2 regions of the Corticicoccus populi genome follow, and region 1 is predicted to be linked to the other one. Evidence: riboswitches for the same ligand, from Rfam matches in the RefSeq annotation. Region 1 holds a riboswitch; the other holds the start of a gene.
The links. A riboswitch is a leader RNA that binds a small molecule or an ion and turns the genes downstream of it on or off. The one in region 1 is predicted to bind S-adenosylmethionine.
Positions count from the first base shown of each region.

Region 1 (10,385 bases):
TATAATATTTTTATTACAGAGAGCGGGCTGTCCGGTATGATAAAATGATATTGAAGTATATGCAGTAACGAATATAAAAATTTGCTGCAATGTGTTATAAATAAAAATTTGGAATGGAGCAGGAAGATGGTCTCATTATTGCTGGCAGTACGCAGAAACTTAAAAAATTTAGTTCGTATATTAAAAAATGAAACACTCCGTGCACTGTTGTTTATGTTAATCATTATTATTATCAGCGGTGTGATTTTCTTTATGAATACAGAAGGGATGCGCTTTACTGAAGCGCTGTATACGAGTGTCGTGATACTGCTGCCGACTTCGATTGAAGTGAACTATACACCCGCAAACGGCTTTTCTGAAATGTTTATGCTTCTTTATTTACTGAGCGGTATCGGTCTGATGCTGACACTTCTTTTAGGCGGTGTTGCACAGCTGATAAAAAAAGAGAAGCTCGACCAGGAGAATGATTAAAATAAGAAACAGAAAAAATCTATGATTAAAACATATTGAACCCGGGTAAAACATGAGTGAGACATTAATTAAGGAGGAAAATGTAATGGCAGTAAAATATGAAACAAGCGCAACAAATACCGGCGGACGTAAAGGACACGTAGTGACGGATGATAAAGCGATTGACACAGCGATTCTGCCGCCGGATCAGAAGGGTGACGGTACAAATCCGGAGCAGTTATTTGCTGCCGGGTATGCATCCTGCTTTAACGGTGCATTTGACTTAATGATTAAAAAAGGCGGCGTGCGTGATGCAGAGCCGGAAGTGACTTTGACAGTGCGTCTTGTGGATGATGAGAATGCAGAGAGTCCGAAACTTGAAGTGGACATTCATGCGAAAGTGAAAAATATGTCACAAGATGATGCAAATCAGTATTTGGAACAGGCACACAATTTCTGCCCGTATTCAAAAGCGGTCAGCGGCAATGTTGATGTCAGCTTAAGTGTAGAAGTCATCCAATAGTTTTCAGATCAGAAGGCATCCGACAGGGTGTCTTCTTTTATTATGAATAGAATCCTGTATAATATAGCAGTAATACATGGAAGAGGTGTAGTCATGCAGGTGAAAAACATTGAATTAGGAACAGGGGCGCCGAAAATTGTTGTATCGACCTCAAAAGATACACACCACGGTGCAGCGGATGCTGCACGGTATTTTGAACAGTTCAGGGAATCTTTTGATATTCTTGAGATTAGGGCGGATTATTTTGATGAACTGCAGGATGATGCCCATATAAATGCTGTGAATGAAATCATTCAGGCTTTTTCTGAATGCCCTGTCATTTATACATACCGCTCTTTTCGGGAGGGCGGCGACGGCAGACGCTCAAAAGAAGACTATTATGCACTTTTAAAACGTGTGATAGAGGAGTGCAGCATTGATTTAGTGGATATAGAGTTTTTAACAGATGAAGACATTACAGCGGACTTAATCGACAGAGCAGGAAAAAGAGAAGTTAAAGTACTGCTCAGCAATCATGATTTTACGCGTACACCGCTGATTGAAGAAATGCAGAAGCTTTTGTACCGGATGGACCGTGCGGGCGGCGATATTTTAAAAGTGGCATATGCACCACAGAATGAAAATGATACTTTAAATGTGATGAGTGTTGTTGCCTCTGCAAAGTCCGCTGTCGGCAGTAAAATAGTCGGTATTTCAATGGGGGAAACGGGTATGATTACGAGACTTGCGGGCGGTACGTTCGGTTCATGCATGACATACGGCTATGTGGCTGAAACTGCGGCACCCGGGCAGGTGCATGCCGAAAAAATCCGTCAGGCGCTGTCTGCGTATGAATAGTAGTGCGCTGTTTCAATTGATGTAAAGAAGTATCGTTGAGACTTTCAAAAGAAGATAGCGGTATTGATTAAGAAAAGGATACATGGCTGATTTTTCAGTCATGTATCCTTTATTTATCGTTAATAATATTTATATAATATTACAGGTTCTGCTGCAGAAACTCACGTACATCTTCAGGAGTTTTTGCATTTGCAGAATGCAGGTGGCCGAGCTTTTCCCCATTTTGGAAGATGAGAAGGCTTGGTATACCCATCACATCGTAGTCGAGTGCAGGCTGTTCAACTTCATCACGGTTAATTTCGTACCAGTTGACATAATTAAATTCTTCCAAGATCGGCGGGATAAACATGTTCATGCGTGTACAATCCGGGCACCAGTCTGCAAAGAATTTAACGACGATTTTGTCACTGCCGTTTATTTTTTCTGTAAAATCTTCATATGTTTTAATAGGTTCCATAAATCCTGACCTCCAGTATATTATATGATATCAGTCTACCATCAATCCGTTCTAAAATAAATCTGCATGCATTTTTGAAAAATACTTCGTATGAATGTATCAGTCATGTATAATTAAAGTAACTAAACACACGGAGGTAAATCATGATTACACTTTATGAATATCCACAATGTACGACATGCCGGAAAGGGAAAAAATATTTGAGCGGCAGTGGTATAGACTTTACAGCACATGACATGGTGAAAAATCCCCCAGGTGCAGATACGCTGAAAGGAATCATTGAGCAGTCGGACTACTCAGTGGATGACTTTTTCAATAAACGCGGTAAAAAATTTAAAGATCTCGGGTTAAAAGAAACACTCGACGATATGACACTTGATGAGAAACTCGAGCTTCTTTCAAGCGACGGCATGCTGATTAAAAGACCGCTTCTTGTTACTGATGATACTGTAGTTTTAGGTTTCAAGGAAGAAGCATACGAAGCGGCAGTCCGCTGATCAAAATATCTTGCTAAAATGTTTAAATTTGTGTCATTATAGATGTGTATATAATATACGGGGAGGTTTTAATCGTGGCAGCACCAAAAGAATTTAAATACTCAGAAGACCATGAATGGGTGAAAGTTGAAGGGAATACCGCAACAATCGGTATCACTGAATTCGCACAATCTGAACTCGGGGATATCGTATTTGTTGAGCTTCCTGAAACAGATGATAACGTAACACAGGGAGAATCTTTCGGCAGTGTTGAATCTGTGAAAACAGTATCTGAACTTTATGCACCGGTTGATGGTAAAATCATTGAAGTGAATGAAGAATTGGAAGACAGCCCTGAACTTGTTAATGAATCACCTTATGAAGGCGCATGGATGATTAAAGTTGAACTGACAAATGAATCACAGCTTGACGGTCTTATGGATGCAGACGCATACGATGAAATGACGGGTGCGTAATATATCAACTCCGGGCGGATGTCCGGGGTTTTCTTTATATAATGACTGGAGGGATAAATATGTATCTTTCTGAAAAAGTAATTATTGTTGAAGGTAAGAGTGACAAATGCCGCGTGGAGAGTGTCATAGCAGAACCTGTTCAAATCATCTGTACTTTTGGTACAATGGGTGTGTCAAAGCTTGATAATATACTGGATCAGATTGCAGTATCTGATATTTATATATTGTCTGATGCAGATAAAGAGGGACAGAAAATACGTCAGTGGTTTAAAAAGCATTTAAGTGAAAGTAAACATATTTATATTGATCCGAAATTCGGTGCAGTGGCAAGATGTCCAAAGGATTATCTGGCAGGTGTACTGCACCGTCAGGGGTTTCAAGTGAAACCCGGATTTTTGAGAGGTAAGTATTATGATGAAGCAAGAGTTGGATACCAGGGACTTATACAATCTTATACAATCTGAAGACAGAGTGATAGTATTCGGATATGCACCGATTTGTGCAAACTGTCAGATTGCAGAACGGATGCTGAATGTTGCGAAAGAAGTGGTCGGATTTGAATATACACCGGTTGATTTGAATTATCATGAGGCGTTTATCAATGAATTTCATGTTCAATCAGCACCGGCACTTCTCGTGTTCGAGCGGGGAGAATTGATTCGTTCCGTCTATGCATTCGAATCAGTCACAAAGCTGGTGGAAATATTACAAAAATAATGTTGACTATATTACTCGGTGATGATAATATAATGACAATTCAATAGAAGGAACTCTTATCGAGAGTGGTGGAGGGAAGTGCCCGTTGAAGCCACGGCAACCGTCAGAAAGACAAGGTGCCAATTCACTGAATTTTACATTCGAAGATGAGGGGCGTAAATAAAAGCCTGCTCATTTCATAGTAAATGAGTAGGCTTTTATTGTTAAATTTATATAGTTTGGATGAAGACATATGATAGATGTTAAAAATGCCGGTAAGATTTTCAGTACTAAAAATATCAATATTACAGCAGTTGATGACGTTTCTTTAACGATTAAAAAAGGTGAAATATTTGGTATCATCGGCTATTCCGGTGCAGGGAAATCGACGCTGATTCGTTTATTGAACGGCCTTGAAGTGCCGACTTCCGGTGATATTGTGATTGACGGTGACACCATCAATCAACTATCGAAAAAGGCCCTCAGGAAAAAACGGCAGAAAGTCTCAATGATTTTCCAGCATTTTAATTTACTGTGGTCCCGTACAGTCGAGGAAAATATCAGTTTCCCGCTTGAGATTGCAGGGGTCCCGAGAAGTGAACGCCGCCGCCGCGCACAGGAGTTAATCGAACTTGTCGGTCTTTCCGGGCGTGAGAAAAATTATCCGAGTGAACTTTCCGGCGGCCAGAAGCAGAGAGTCGGTATCGCACGTGCACTCGCGAACGACCCGGAAGTACTGCTTTGTGATGAAGCGACCAGTGCACTGGATCCGGAGACAACAGATGAAGTACTTCAACTGCTTGAGAGAATCCGGAAAGAGCTGCAGCTGACCATTGTATTGATTACACATGAAATGCATGTTATCCGGAAAATATGTGACCAGGCGGCTGTAATGGAAAAAGGCAGAGTCGTTGAAACAGGTCCTGTTCTCAGGCTCTTTCAAAATCCTGGGCACCCGGTGACAGAACGGTTCGTCAAAGATGACATCAATGATGAAGAGACTGCACTCGCAATTGATGAAGTGAGAGAGGTATTTCCAGATTCTAAAATCTTGAAGCTTGGTTTTGTGGGAACTAAATCGAAAACACCGGTGGTCTCACAAGTCATTAAATCCTACGACCTGGATTTGAATATTTTATCCGGAAATATTAAAAATACAAACAATGAATCCTACGGACACCTTTATGTGGCACTTGATATTGATGATAAAGTGCTGAAATCATTAAGTGAGTCTTTAGGTGCTGAAGGGGTAACAGTTGAGGTGGAAGAACATGAATGAATTTAGAGAAGACCTCATTGAAATGTTTTCATTTGAAAATGTCAGATGGGATGTGGTGTGGGAGGCGACACTCGACACACTGTATATGACAGGTATCGCAACAGTCTTTACCGCATTGTTCGGAATTATTCTGGGTATTATTTTATATCTTTCAAATAAAAGTGAGCATACATTGAGTGCGCCGTTGTACGGTGCCACAGCGTTTATAGTCAACTTGTTCAGAGCAATTCCGTTTATCATTTTAATCATCCTGTTAATTCCGCTGACTAAAGCGGTGATGGGGACGATAATGGGAGTTGAAGGTGCACTGCCGGCACTGATTATCGGCGCGTCGCCTTTCTATGCGAGACTGGTTGAGATTGGCCTTAAGGAAATTGATAAAGGTGTGATTGAAGCAGCGGAATCGATGGGTGCAAGCACATGGGAAATCATTTGGAAAGTACTGCTTCCGGAGTCACTGCCGGCACTGATTTCCGGGATTACAGTGACTGCAATTATGCTGGTCGGTTCAACAGCGATTGCCGGTGTTATTGGTGCCGGAGGTCTCGGCAACCTCGCATATATGGTTGGTTTCACCCGCAGCCAGAGTGATGTCACACTTGTTGCTACAGTAGTAATTTTGATTATCGTATTCATCATTCAGGTTGTCGGCGATCTGCTGGCGAAAACTGTGGATAAGCGGTAGTCATTATATAAATATATTATATGGAAAGAAGGGTTTATTTTTATGAAAAAGTTTTTATCTTTTTTATCATTATCAGTTTTGGTTTTAGTTCTCGCAGCCTGCGGCAATGGTTCTGATGATTCAGCGGAATCAGAAGCAGACAGCGGTGAAGATTCAGAGCTTGTTGTTGCAGCGTCACCTGCACCGCATGCAGAGATTCTTGAAGAAGCGGCGTCAATTCTTGAGGATGAAGGCATTAATCTTGAAGTGAATATTGTCAATGATTATACAACACCGAACAGACTGCTTGCCGATGAGGAAGTGGATGCAAACTACTTCCAACATGTGCCTTACCTGGATGGAGAAATTGAATCCCACGGTTATGATTTGGTCAGCGCAGGAAATGTTCATATTGAGCCGATGGCGGTTTATTCCAATGATTATGATTCACTGGAAGACATTCCTGACGGTTCAACCATTCTTGTTTCAAATAACCCGGCTGAAGAAGGACGCTTCCTGTCATTCTTTGTAAATGCAGGTCTTGTTGAAATTGAAGAGGGTATTGAAATTCAGAATGCGACATTTGATGATATTACAGAAAACCCGCATAACTTTGAGTTCAATAACCAGACAGCACCGGAACTTCTTGTAGAAATGTACAATAATAATGAAGCGCCTGCTGTAATTATCAACTCCAACTTTGCACTTGACGGCGGTTTAAATCCTCTTGAAGATTCTATCGTACTTGAAGACGGAGATTCCCCGTATGCGAACTTAATCGCAGTTCGTGCCGGTGATGAAGACAGAGAAGATATTCAAAAGCTGGTTGAAGTACTTCAAGGGGATGAAATTAAACAGTTCATCGAAGAAAATTATGACGGTGCAGTAATTCCCGCTGAATAAAAGTCTTAAAAACGTCGTTGATTCGGCGTTTTTTTAATTGACCCGGGAGTGTAAAATTTGTATATTGATATATCCTGGTGTTATAATCAGGGTGAATATTGAGTGGGATAATGACTGAAAAGAGGTGTATTAAAGTGAATGAATTTAATGAGGAAAAAAGTTTCGACAGTTCGATTGCATTAGTGTCTTATATACTGGCGATTTTTACATTGGTAGTCGGACCGCTGATTTTATGGGCAGTGAAAAAAGATGATGACCCGAGAACAGCGGAAGCATTAAGGAACGTTGCGAACTTCGGTTTGTCGTTTACAATTTATAATTTCATTGCATGGCTGACTACAGTGATATTAATCGGTTTTGTGCTAGGCCCGATTATTACTGTACTGACATATGTATTTATCGTAATCGGAATTATTAAGTCCCTGAATGGTGAGATGTACAAACCGCCGTTTACTTTGGACATTATAAAATAATGACTGCATGCCCGGCATAACTGCCGGGCTGTTTTAATGATAATGATTATTTATAAAGTGAGAAAAATAATTATGTGTACGCGTATTTTAAGATATTTTTATACAACGGTAAAATATCTTAAATAAAGGGATTAAACGTGATTTTATGAGGTTTATTCCCTTTTAAGCACCTGTTATTTACGTTATAATATAAAAGTGTTATTTTAATATTCATGCTGTGAGACTTTGACTATAATTTAGAATTATTATAAACTAAGTAAAGTATGAAAAAACAAAAATTCTTATTGGAGGATTAGTAAATGACTTCTGTTTTAGAGATCAAAAATCTACATGTCGAAATCGACGGTAAAGAAATATTAAAAGGTGTGGACCTTACTATAAAACAAGGTGAAATTCACGCTGTAATGGGACCAAACGGTACCGGAAAATCAACTTTGGCACAGGCAATCATGGGTCATCCGCGTTATGAAGTAACTAAAGGTGAAGTACTTCTTGACGGTGAAGATGTGCTTGAAATGGAAGTTGACGAGCGTGCACAGGCCGGCTTATTCCTTGGTATGCAGTACCCTTCAGAAATTTCAGGTGTTACAAACTCTGACTTCCTCCGCTCTGCAATTAATGCACAGCGTGAAGAGGGCGATGAAATCAAATTGATGCAGTTCATCAAAAAATTAGATAAAAACATGGAATTCCTTGAAATGGATTTAGACATGTCTACTCGTTATTTAAACGAAGGTTTCTCAGGCGGGGAGAAGAAGCGTAATGAAATTCTTCAATTAATGATGCTTGAGCCTAAATTCGGTATTCTTGATGAAATCGACTCCGGTCTTGATATTGACGCACTTAAAGTTGTATCCAAAGGTATCAACGAACTTCGCGGAGATGACTTCGGATCATTGATTATTACACACTACCAAAGACTTCTGAACTACATCACGCCTGACTACGTTCACGTAATGATGAAAGGCCGTGTTGTTAAATCCGGCGGTAAAGAGCTTGCTGAACGCCTTGAAGCTGAAGGTTACGACTGGATTAAAGAAGAACTTGGTATTGAGGATATGACAATCGAATCTGAAAAATAAAGACAGGAGGATCTTTAATGACTACTGAATCACATGAATTCCATATAAATGCTGATGAAGTCATCAACCGTGCTACTGAACGCGGTGAGTCTGAACTATTAATCAGTAAGAAAAAAGAAGCACTCGATAAATTTGAAAGTCTTGAGATGCCGAAACCTGACAAGACTAAAATTACAAAGTGGGACTTTTTCACAGTATCCAAACCGGTTGTAGACAGCCCGGTATACGACAGCTTGGAAGAACTTCCTGAAGCTGTTAAGAACTTAGTGGATATTGATAACACTAAAAACATCTATGTACAGCACAATAATACACCTGCTTATCTTCAGGTCTCAGACGAGCTTCAGGAGCAGGGTGTAATCATCGAAAACATTATTGAAGCGTCACACAACCATCCTGAACTGGTCGGAAAATACTTCATGACAGACGGCGTGAAGATTGATGACCATAAACTGGCGGCATTCCATGCGGCAATGCTGAACGGCGGACTGTTTGTTTATGTTCCGAAAAATGTTCAGGTGCCGGATCCTGTTCAGATGATTGTACTTCATGATAATGAGGAGGCTTCTTTATTCAACCATGTACTGATTGTTGCTGAAGAGGGCAGTGAATTGACTTATGTTGAAAGCTACCTTTCAGAAGTGGAAGAATCCAAAGAACAGATCAATATCATTTCAGAAGTGATTGCGAATGATAATGCTAAAATCACATACGGTACAGTGGACTTCCTTGCTGCCGGTATGACGGGTTATATTAACCGACGCGGTGTAGTATACCGTGATGCGACAGTTGACTGGGCACTCGGCCTGATGAATGATTCAAATGTAATTAATGACAATACCACTTACCTGATCGGCGACAATTCTTCATCTGACTTGAAGACAGTTGTAGTCGGACGCGGTAACCAGACATTGAACTTCACGACTGAAATTGTTCAGTACGGTAAAGACAGTGTCGGACATATTCTGAAGCACGGTGTAATGAAAGACAGTGCGTCAAGTATCTTTAACGGTATCGGTCATATTAAACACGGCGGTACAAGAAGTGATGCACAGCAGGAATCACGTGTACTGATGCTGAGCGAAAAAGCCCGTGGTGACGCGAACCCTATTCTTCTGATTGACGAAGACGATGTGACTGCAGGTCACGCTGCTTCAGTCGGCAGAGTAGATCCAATTCAATTGTTCTACCTGATGAGCCGCGGTATTTCACAAAAAGAAGCGGAAAGACTTGTCATCCACGGATTCCTTGATCCTGTGGTAAGAGAACTTCCGATTGAGTCAGTAAAAAACCAGCTTAGAGAAGTAATTGAACTTAAAGTATTATCCAAATAAGTATTAAAGGGGTTTTTCCAAATGAACACAGCGGACATTAGAAAAGACTTCCCTATACTTGATCAAAAAGTGAACGGCAAAGACTTAGTCTATCTTGATACTTCTGCAACCAGTCAGTCACCCGTGCAGGTGATTGATGCGATGAATGATTATTATAGAGAATATAACTCGAATGTTCACCGCGGTGTTCATACACTGGGTACAAAGGCGACAGATCAGTATGAGCAGGCACGAATGAAAGTCAGAAGCTTTATCAATGCACAAAGATTTGAAGAGATTGTCTTTACTCGTGGAACTACGGCATCGATTAATCTCGTTGCACGCAGTTTTGGTGATGCAGTCATTGAAGAAGGCGATGAAATCGTTGTAACTGAAATGGAGCATCATGCGAATATTGTTCCCTGGCAGGAGCTTGCCAAGCGTAAAAATGCCCGCCTGGTCTTTATTCCGCTTGAGAGCGACGGCTCAATCAAGATAGAGAGTCTGGAATCTGTAATTAATGAAAAAACAAAAATTGTAGCTGTAGCACATGTATCAAATGTACTTGGTACAATTAATGATATAAAACGTATTGCGGAAACAGCACATCAAAATGATGCATATATCAGCGTTGACGGTGCCCAGGCTGTTCCCCATATGAAGGTTGATGTTCAGGATTTAGGTGTTGATTTTTATGCCTTCAGCGGGCATAAAATGCTTGGTCCGACCGGCATAGGCGTACTGTATGGAAAGGCG
Region 1 covers NZ_JBHUOQ010000001.1:1,368,607-1,378,991, reverse strand. Annotated here, with positions in the region: gene ACFSX4_RS06885 (hypothetical protein) at 127-471, shown strand; gene ACFSX4_RS06880 (organic hydroperoxide resistance protein) at 557-973, shown strand; gene aroD (type I 3-dehydroquinate dehydratase) at 1,067-1,810, shown strand; gene ACFSX4_RS06870 (thioredoxin family protein) at 1,950-2,267, opposite strand; gene ACFSX4_RS06865 (Spx/MgsR family RNA polymerase-binding regulatory protein) at 2,411-2,764, shown strand; gene gcvH (glycine cleavage system protein GcvH) at 2,839-3,219, shown strand; gene ACFSX4_RS06855 (toprim domain-containing protein) at 3,279-3,683, shown strand; gene ACFSX4_RS06850 (thioredoxin family protein) at 3,631-3,936, shown strand; SAM riboswitch class I at 3,990-4,089, shown strand; gene ACFSX4_RS06845 (methionine ABC transporter ATP-binding protein) at 4,169-5,194, shown strand; gene ACFSX4_RS06840 (methionine ABC transporter permease) at 5,187-5,879, shown strand; gene ACFSX4_RS06835 (MetQ/NlpA family ABC transporter substrate-binding protein) at 5,922-6,761, shown strand; gene ACFSX4_RS06830 (DUF4870 domain-containing protein) at 6,896-7,234, shown strand; gene sufC (Fe-S cluster assembly ATPase SufC) at 7,534-8,316, shown strand; gene sufD (Fe-S cluster assembly protein SufD) at 8,334-9,650, shown strand; gene ACFSX4_RS06815 (cysteine desulfurase) at 9,672-10,385, shown strand, end outside.

Region 2 (10,385 bases), on a different contig from region 1:
CCGCCGAAAGAAACAAGTCCAATGATGAAAAAGGTGATGAATAAATTAATATAGACCATTTGATTTACCTCCTTATCTAAAGAGTGATCGAGCCAGGCCGATGAATGCACCGGTTAACAACACGTAAATCGGGTGCACAAAAAACAGCAGTATAATGCCGCATATTAAAATGGCGATAAAGTAGATATCAATTCGTGAATGTTTGAATAAAATGAATGCAGCATAAAGAATCATTGCAACGATTGAAATCGTCACAGCATGAATGGCAGATGAGACGACTGGATTATCACTTGAAACACTGTAAAAATAACCAAGTACTAAAACAATAGTAAATGTAGGAATATTGATGCCTGAGACCGCAGCCAGTGCACCGACTATGCCGTTCACTCTCTGTCCGACAAAAAGTGCCGTATTAATAGCAATAGCGCCGGGTATTGACTGTGACAAAGACAGGATATCTTTAATTTCGTCTTCGCTGATCAATTGATGTTTTTTAACAATTTCCTCATGTATTTTTGGAATCATGACGTATCCGCCGCCAAAAGTAGAAGGGGAGACTTTAAAAAAAATCCAGAATATAAGCAGACTGTTTTTAATGTTTTTCATATAAACCACCCACCTTATTAATACTTATTATATCAGTATTCAGTGTTAAATTTGTCGATTTAGTGAACAAAATTAAAAAACGGCATATCGATAGATATACCGTAGTATCAATTATTTATATACACCGTTCGCAACAGCGAGGTCAAAATAGCCTGCGCCGACACATTTATAAAGTGTAATTTCTTTATCTGATTCTCTTAGGAATTCTCCGTCATAAAAATCTGACAGCTGTCCTTTAATATCACTCCACTGAATGACATCATTTTCAACCGCATCAATCAGTTCGCCGGCTTCTTCTTTAATACTCGACAAATCATCAACATAAATCTGATCTGCACTCTTAATTGTTGTATGATCCATTTCTTTCATAGACGGTTTAAATGAACCGACACCGTTAATGTGGGTGCCTGCTGTCAAGTGTTCCCCGTTAAATACAGGTGATACAGACTGTGTGGCACAATTGATAATATCGGAACCAGTGGTTAACTGATCTACTGAAGCTGCAACAGTTATTTCTATCTCTATGCCGAATTCTTCTAAGTCCTTTTTAAATTTTTCTGCTTTTTCAGCAGTTCTGTTAAATAAAATAATTTCTTTGATGTCACGGACTTCAATAACGCCGAGGACCTGCTCAAAAGCCATGTTTCCGGTACCGATGACGCCGAGAGTTTTTGAATCCTGTCTTGCGAGCTTATCAGTGGCTATCGCAGTCATTGCCCCGGTACGGAGCCGGGTTAAATATGAAGCTTCCATTGTTACTTTGTGTTTACCATCTGATAAGTCCGTAAGCAATATACTGCCCTGAGTTGTAGGAAGGTCTTTATTATTCGGGAAAATACTGACGGTTTTAATAATACTCACTTTTTGAGATAAGCTGATGCACGGCATATAGAGCATTGAGCTGTCATCTCCTGCGGGCAACACAGTTCGGATAGATTCAACAATCTGATCATTTCGATAGTCGTTCAGAATTGATTTAATATCTTTAATCGCGTGATGAATCTTGTATCTCTCTTCAATTTCTTTATCTGTAAGAGTAATCATAAACGTGTCCTTTCTTTAAAAGCGCTTTAATTTTATCATAGGGTTAATAGTGAAAAGTGTCAATTAACTGGAAACTAGTCTTTGAAGTGATGCGAGTTAATCGGTATAATTCAAACCAATACTAGTTTAGAAGTTTTGTGTTCTAAGTTGAGGAGGAAAAGTGTGGAGAATGTCAGAGATAATTTATTAAATGCATATGAACGAGGGTTTATTGATAGAAATACGAATAAGACTTCGCATTATCCGCCTGAGTTAATCATTAATAACCCAGAAGAGAATGTTCTATCACCAATGTTAGACGCGTTAGAATCATGTGAATCCTTCATGATTTCGGTTGCGTTTATTACAGAAGGCGGATTAGCATCACTTAAAACATCCTTATATGAACTTAATAAACGAGGTGTACGGGGACAGATTATCACCTCTACATATTTGAATTTTAATAAGCCAAAAGTGTTTAAAGAATTATTAAAAATTCCAAACATAGATGTAAAAATCACTGATAAAAATGGGTTTCATGGAAAAGGATATATCTTTGATAACAGTAAATATTCAACAATGTTTATCGGTAGCTCAAATTTAACCGATACGGCATTAAAGAAAAATTATGAATATAATTTAAAGCTCACTTCACTAGATAATGGGGAGGTAATTAGAAATTTCAAAGGCCAGTTTAATGAGCTTTGGGACGAGGCAGTTGTTTTAACTGAGGATTGGATTAGGAATTATGAAAGTATTTATAATGAATTAAATCATGATGACAAAGTACTTCAATTGCTTGAAGCAAGGAGTCCATATCGTTATGATGATTCAAATGTTAAGGAAGTTAAACCGAATTTGATGCAGGTGGAGGCTCTTGAGTCTTTGAAACACTTAAGGGCAACAGGGGCAGACAAGGGTTTAATTATCTCTGCAACTGGTACAGGAAAAACATTTTTATCTGCATTCGATGTGAAACAGTTTAAACCGCAGAGAGTGCTTTTTATTGCACATAGAGAACAGATTTTAGCTAAATCAATGGAAGATTACCGTGGGTTGTTAGGTGGTCCGATTGAAGATTACGGTATTTATAGTGGTTCCAGAAAAAACAGAGAGGCAAAATATTTATTTGCAACGATTCAGACTTTATCTAAAGAAGCACATTTAAAGGCATTTGATGCTAAACATTTTGACTATATTATTATTGATGAAGCACATAGAAGTGGGGCAAATTCTTACTTTTCAATTTTAAATTATTTTGAGCCAGAATTTTTGCTGGGTATGACAGCCACACCAGAACGTACGGATGATGCAGATATATTTGGATTATTTGATTACAACATTGCTTATGAAATTAGACTTCAAAAAGCATTAGAAGCAGAAATATTATCTCCGTTTCATTATTTTGGAGTGACTGATTATGAATATAATGGTGAGGTAATTAGTGACGATAGCCCATTTGAGTCACTGGTACTTGATGAACGGATAGAACACATTTCAGAAAAACTAGGATACTACTCTCATGCAGGTGATAAGGTGAGAGGACTTATGTTTGTTTCAAATAGAAAAGAAGCAAGCGTAATAGAAAATTCATTGAATAAACTTGGATATAAAACCAAATCTTTAACAGGAATGCATTCGCAGGAAGAACGCCAAAATGCGGTTAAAGATCTAGAAGGGAATCGATTGGATTACCTGATAACAGTCGATATATTTAATGAAGGTGTCGATATTCCTTCAGTCAATCAAGTGGTGATGTTACGTCAAACAGAGTCCAGTATTATATTCGTTCAACAACTGGGCCGAGGATTACGTAAGCATGAGGGTAAAGAGTTTTTGACGGTTATTGATTTTATTGGTAATTATAAGAACAATTATTTGATTCCAGTGGCTCTGACGGGAGATAAATCTTTTAACAAAGATAAGATGAGGAAAGATATGATTGGTCGTAATATGATCAGTGGTGTATCAACAATCAACTTTGAAAAAGTGGCAAAAGAGAAAATATACAAAGCGATATCAGTAGCGAAAGTGGACTCTATAGCTAACTTGAAAAAGATATATTATTACGTTAAAAATAAGCTTGGTCACATTCCTTCATTAGTAGACTTAAGTCAAGATGCTGATGCAATCAATCCTTTAGTGATACTAAATAAATTTAACCACTATGTAGAATTTCTAGAAAAAATTAAAGAACCGACTGAAATTTTAACGACTACACAACATAAAATTTTAACTTTTCTTTCTAAAGAGATTGTTGATGGAAAAAGGATAACAGAAGTAAAGCTCATTCAAAATTTACTGAAAGAACCTGTGAATAAAGGTGATTTTCAACGTAGAATGCGTGAAGATGGTTATCATATGAACGACCAAACTTTAAATTCTATACTTAGAATGCTGACACTTGATTTTTATACTGAACAAAATCAGAAGAAATATGGTATTCCACTCATTAATATTGAAAATAATATAATATCACTCTCAGACGAATTTCGGGATTCACTAGAAGGTGTTAAGTATGCCTCACAAGTACAAGATATTTTAGAGGTGGCTGAAATCAATTCTTATGAATATGACCAAAAGTACCCGTTAACTTTAAATGAAAAATATGGACGAAAAGATGTATGTCGTCTATTGAATTGGGATAATGATGAAACAAGTACGATGTATGGTTATAAGCAAAAGCATGGCACACTGCCTATTTTCATTACATATCATAAAAGTGATGAAATAGAGGCCTCGATTAGCTATGAAGATAAATTTTTGGATACACACATACTCCAATGGTTTACGAGAAGTAATCGAACAAAGGAATCCCCAGAAATAAAGAATATATTAATGGCACATAAAGAACATGATCTACCAATATATATTTTTGTAAAAAGAGATGATGATGAGGGTAAAGGATTTTATTATTTAGGTAATGCAAAAATAGATGAAGAATCAGTTGAACAAACTAAGATGAATGGAACCGAGAAAAAACATAATGTAGTGAAAATGAATCTAATGATGACTCATCCATTGGAGCAAAACTTATATCGTTTTTTTGAGGAAGGACATGTTGAGGTTTGAAAATGAATAAGTATGCTTTTCATGGAATAACATTTTTATGGAGGGCTGTTGCGTAAGTATTTAAATACGATAAAGTGTAAAATTCTCATTGACTTACAATGAGTCAGGTCTTATCATATAACTCATAAACTTAATATTGCATCTTATCCAGAGAGGTGGAGGGACTGGCCCTTTGAAGCCTCGGCAGCAGACGTTTGTACTGTGCCAATTCCAGAGCGTTTTGCTTAAAGATAAGAGGGGTTATAGATTGGTCTCTTCTTAAAATTTAAGAAGGGGCTTTTATTATGCAATAAATTAAATGGAGGTTTGAATGATGAAAAGGAAATGGTTTGTAAGTTACATAATGCTCCTTGTTGTCTTCGTATTGTCAGCGTGTACCAGCGATTCCAATGTTGATGAAGTGACAGAAGAGGACGGGGATGCAGGGAATGATTTAGTGATTGCAGTGTCTTCGGATATTGTTTCTCTTGATCCCCACGGCAGTAATGATTCAGTGTCTGCACAGGTGAGGGAAAATATATATGAAAAACTGGTTGCCCAGGATATTGACGGGGAACTTGTACCGGGGCTTGCTGAAGAATGGACGCAGGTAGAGGACACGGTATGGAATTTCAAACTTCGTGAAGGTACAACATTCCACAATGGTTCTGCATTTACAGGTGAGGATGTAAAGGCAACGCTTGAAAGGGTAACAGATCCTGCGGTTGCTTCCCAGTCTGCATTTTTGTTTGAAATGATTGAGGATATTGAAGTTTTGGATAATGAAGTGAACATCACGACAGAATATCCATTCGCGCCGCTTCCAAACCACCTGTCCCACAACACAGGTGCGATTATCAGCAAGGAAATCATTGATGAAGATTACCAGTATGCTTTAGATGAAGCGGGTGTGGATTTAACTGCGGATGAATATTATGAACTGCGTGAATCCGGCGGTGAAGAGTATGAAGAGGTGTCGGAGCAGATTTCAGAATATACCGGTACGGTACTTGGTGACAATGCCGACGGTACGAATCATCTTGTACTCGAATCCCGTACGAGCGGTGATGAAGTGGTTGGGTCAAAGTTTGAAGACTTCCAAGGCGGGGACAGAGAATTTGATACAGTGACATTCAGAGTGATTCCTGAATCCGGCTCAAGAATCGCAGAACTTCAGGCCGGTGGTGCACAGGTCGTGAAGGATGTGGATTCGAGCACAGCGGTAACGATTGAAGGCACTGAGGGTGCTGAACTGCTTGAGACAGAGTCTACACGTATTGAATATTTAGGCTTTAATACTGAAAAAACACCGTTTGATGATGTGAAAGTGCGTCAGGCTGTTGCTCATGCGATTGATAAAGAAGCAATTGTCAGCGGTGTGTATGATGATATGGGTAAAGTTGCTGAAAACTCAGTGCCTGAAGTGATCTGGGGATATGATGAAAGTGTGGCGGGTCTGGAATATGATGTAGACCGTGCCCGTGAACTTTTAAGTGAGACAGATGTTGCTGACGGGTTCTCTACAACATTATGGGTTAATGAAGACCAGCAGAGAATTGATATGGCTGTCTATATTCAGGAAAGTCTGCAGCAAATCGGCATTAATGTTTCAATTGAGCAATTTGAATACGGCGCATTTTTAGAAACACTCGGTAACGGAAATCATGACATGTTCCTGCTCGGCTGGACAACGGTGACGGGGGATGCAGATAATTCACTTTATGCATTATTCCATACAGATTATATGGGTGCAGGAGGGAACCGCTCATTCTACTCTAATCCTGAAGTCGATGCACTGCTTGATGCCGGACGTGAATCAACAGATGATAATGAACGTCTTGATGCATACAGCGAAGTAGAGCAGTTATTAATTGACGAAGCACCGACAGTTCCGGTGATTAATACGAATTTTGCAGCGGGTGTGGATACAACGCAGGTTGAAGGAATTGAACTTGATGCGATCGGCAGTATCCGTTTTGACAATGTAGTGTTCAAATAATAATTGATAAGCAGTTGGCATGAGACTGAACCGAAGTTAAGATATAATGAAGTTAGTAATGAAATGGGAGATGATAATATGACAGAAGAAGTTAAGCACTTGGTTTTGGGTTCGTCTGAAGCAGAAGTGGAGATTGAATCGTATATTAATTTAGGCTGCCCATACTGTACTGCATATATTAATGCAGTCGATGATTTATTTCAGAGATATATTGACGACGGGAAAGTCAGACATGTGATTAAGCATTTCGACAAGACACGTTCCGGCTTGTTAAAAGGAACTGTCGCAAATGCATACCTTGATGTGGGTGAGCCGGAAGCAGCTTATGAGAACATTAAAACACTCTTAAACACCCGGGAAGACTGGACGCAGAGTTTTCATCACACGCTTGAAAAAGCAGCAGGGGAACTCGGCCTTCATGAACAGCATGAAGCAGGTGCCCGCTCTGTTGAGATTTTAAATGAGACAAAAGAACGGGATATTAAAGTCGTTCCTACAGTATTTGTGAACGGCAGAAGAGTTGATTTTGATGGTAATTATGAAGAAGATGCGCTTGTCAGAAGTTTTAAGGAAATTATTGATGCAGCATTGATATAAACAGTTACAGGCCCGGATGCTTTAATTAAAAGCATCCGGGCCTGTTTTTTATTACTCTTCAGGTTCCGGCGTTTCTTCGAACCCTACGCGGTAGATTTCAAAATCTTCTTCATAAAATTCATTGTCTGACCAGTTCATCACGTTTGTGCTGACTGGTTTTAAAACAGTGCTGTACATTAAAGGTACAATCGGAATATCTTCAACCATCAGCTCCTGCCACTCTTTATAGGTGTCAATTCTGTGCTGTGTGTCAAGAGATGCTGCTGAGTTGCCTTCTTCCAAAAGACGGGTGTTTTCTTCGGACTCATAACGTGAGAAATTATGGTAAGCATCCACACCGTAAGTATCGGATGGATCTACATTTTGACCAACACCGAATCCTGCACTGAATATATCCACTTCAGGTTCATCATACTGTACCATCGAATAGAAAGATGTCGGTTCATGGAGTCTTCCGTGAAGAAGCTGCACATTTAAGCCGATGTTTCTCCACTCCTGAATATAATAATTATTGAGCGGTTCTGCTGTGTCGCCGCCGGACATCGCTGCATAGTTAATTTCAAGCGGTTCACCATCAGGTGTTTCGCGGAAGCCGTCACCGTCAACATCTTCATAGCCGGCCTCATCTAAAATTCGGTTCGCTTCATCAGGATCGTACTCCGGTACATCGAGATCCTCATGATGCCAGCCTTCTCTTGCCGGTGTGATTGGAGAAGTGGCCTGCCATCTGAGGCCGTTATAGAAGCGTTCACCGACAGCATCAAGATTTAATGCATGCCACATGGCACGCCTCAGGTTAACGTCACCCATCTTGTAGTTTTCGGGTTCATAAATGACTCTGTTTTCTTCTGTATCCCACTCGCCCATTTTAAAGCCGATATAGGAATATCCGGAATCGATAGAGCCGATCCATTCCACATTTTCAATATCCGCTAAGTCAGGATACTGATCGGAAGGGAATCCGAGCGCAACATCGACTTCGCCTGATTCAACCGCATGTCCGATAGTAGATGTATCGATGAATCGAAGGTCAATGCCGTCAAGCTGTGGTTCACCGCGCCAGTAGTCTTCATTTTTACTGAAGATAACGTGTTCGCCCGGGATGATTTCATCGAGCTTATACGGACCAAAGCCGATCACATCTTCTAAAGACTGGGATGCTTCTGGGATTTCTTCTACAGGAACGTCTTCATAATGGTGTTCAGGGAAGGCATACTGCCAAAGACCGCCTGCAGTAAATGACGGTGCAATTTCTTCGTAAGTAAACACTGCAGTGTAATCATCAATGACTTCGATACCTGAAATTTCATCACTGTCACCTGCACGGTATTCTTCAAATCCTTCAAGCAGGGTAAATCCGTCGGTCATGCCGTTCACCCCTTCATAATCCGGAGAGCCGATGACTTCATAGGATGCAATATAGTCATTGATGGTTAAAGGTTCGCCGTCATGCCAGTTGATGCCTTCTTTAATTGTGAATGTCACTGTCCGGGCATCTTCATCAATTTCAAATTCCATAGCTCCGTCATTTGTATACTGATATTCCTCATCATAAGTCAGCAGCGGTTCAAAGAAGAAACGCATCAGTTCAAATTCATCACTGCTGGCAGAGTGGGTCGGGCTTAGTACAGGTATAAAACTTTCATTCCTGACATAACCGATTCTGAGTGTCCCTTCACCCGTCGGTTCCCCCTGGTTTGAGACAGTCGGTTCAAAGTCGGTATAACTGTATGTATCATCACTGTCGGCAGCATTTTCAGTCTCTGTATCATCATCTTCTGATGAAGTGTTTTCATTACTGCCGCATGCCGAAAGAAACATGATACCGGTTAATAATGAAATAAATAAATACAAATTTACTTTACTCATACTTTATCCCCCTTTTTAAATTTCTTTTTTATTAATTTGAATAAATATTTATATGTTATAACCTCTATTTAAATATATGTATAAAAACCTTTTAATAAAGGATTCTTTATATTATTATTGGTTATAACCAATTTAATTATTACATTTTTCAATATGCAATGTAAAGGCTTGCAGATAAAAACGACGGATTATTTAAATTAATCGGAAAATTACATAGTTTTTATGTTAAAATATTTCATATATGAAAAGGGGAGGAAAAAGAATGAAGAAATTTCATTTAAGGACGTTTATGCTGGCGTTCGGCGTATTGTTTTTGGCAGCATGTACTGATGATTCAAATGTCGACAGTGATACTGAAGGGGGAGCAGACAGCGGTGAAGGCGGCACCGGTGATGTGAGAATTGCGATGCAGGAAGATGTAGTATCACTGGATCCACACGGCAGTAATGATTCAGCTTCTGCACAGGTACGTATGAATATTTATGAGTCACTGGTATCGATTGATGCGAATATGGAACAGGTCCCGGGGCTTGCTGAAGAGTGGGAGGCAGTTGAAGAAGATGTATGGAACTTTAAACTGCGTGAAGGCACAACATTCCACAGCGGAGAAGAGTTTACAGGGGAAGATGTTAAAGCGACATTTGAACGTGTAAATGACGAAGCGGTTGCTTCAGAAGTAGCATTTTTATTTGAAATGATTGAAGAGGTTGAAGTAGTGGGAGACTATGAAGTCAACCTGCATACTGAATATCCGTTTGCACCGCTGCCGAGTCACCTCGCGCACAACACTGGCGGTATTATCAGTAAAGAATTAATTGACCGCGATTATCAGGCTGCTTTGGATGAAGCAGGTGTAGATATGACTGCTGATGAGTACTATGATTTACGTGCTGAGGGCGGTGCGGAGTATGATGAAGTAAAAGACCAGATTTCAGAGCATATCGGGACAGTTATCGGTCCTGAAGCAGACGGCACAAACCATGCTGAACTGACTTCAAGAACACCGGGTGAAGAAACTGTACTAACTAAATTTGAAGACTTCCAGGCAGGCGAAAGAAATTTCGAAGAATTAACATTTGTTGTTATTCCTGAAACAGGTGCCCGTCTTGCAGAACTTGAAACAGGCGGGGTGGATGTTGCACGGAATGTGGATGCTTCAAGTGCAGACCGTGTCGCAAACGGTGAGAATACTGAGCTTCTTGAACAGGAGTCACTGCGTCTCGATTACTTAGGATTTAAT
Region 2 covers NZ_JBHUOQ010000003.1:128,414-138,798, forward strand. Annotated here, with positions in the region: gene ACFSX4_RS08930 (chromate transporter) at 1-59, opposite strand, end outside; gene ACFSX4_RS08935 (chromate transporter) at 73-606, opposite strand; gene ACFSX4_RS08940 (ornithine cyclodeaminase family protein) at 718-1,650, opposite strand; gene ACFSX4_RS08945 (DUF3427 domain-containing protein) at 1,813-4,701, shown strand; SAM riboswitch class I at 4,842-4,938, shown strand; gene ACFSX4_RS08950 (glutathione ABC transporter substrate-binding protein) at 5,015-6,679, shown strand; gene ACFSX4_RS08955 (thioredoxin domain-containing protein) at 6,758-7,276, shown strand; gene ACFSX4_RS08960 (oligopeptide ABC transporter substrate-binding protein) at 7,328-9,145, opposite strand; gene ACFSX4_RS08965 (glutathione ABC transporter substrate-binding protein) at 9,408-10,385, shown strand, end outside.
Region 2: linked by a shared signal. The riboswitch ahead of ACFSX4_RS08950 (glutathione ABC transporter substrate-binding protein) and the one ahead of ACFSX4_RS06845 (methionine ABC transporter ATP-binding protein) in region 1 are both predicted to bind S-adenosylmethionine.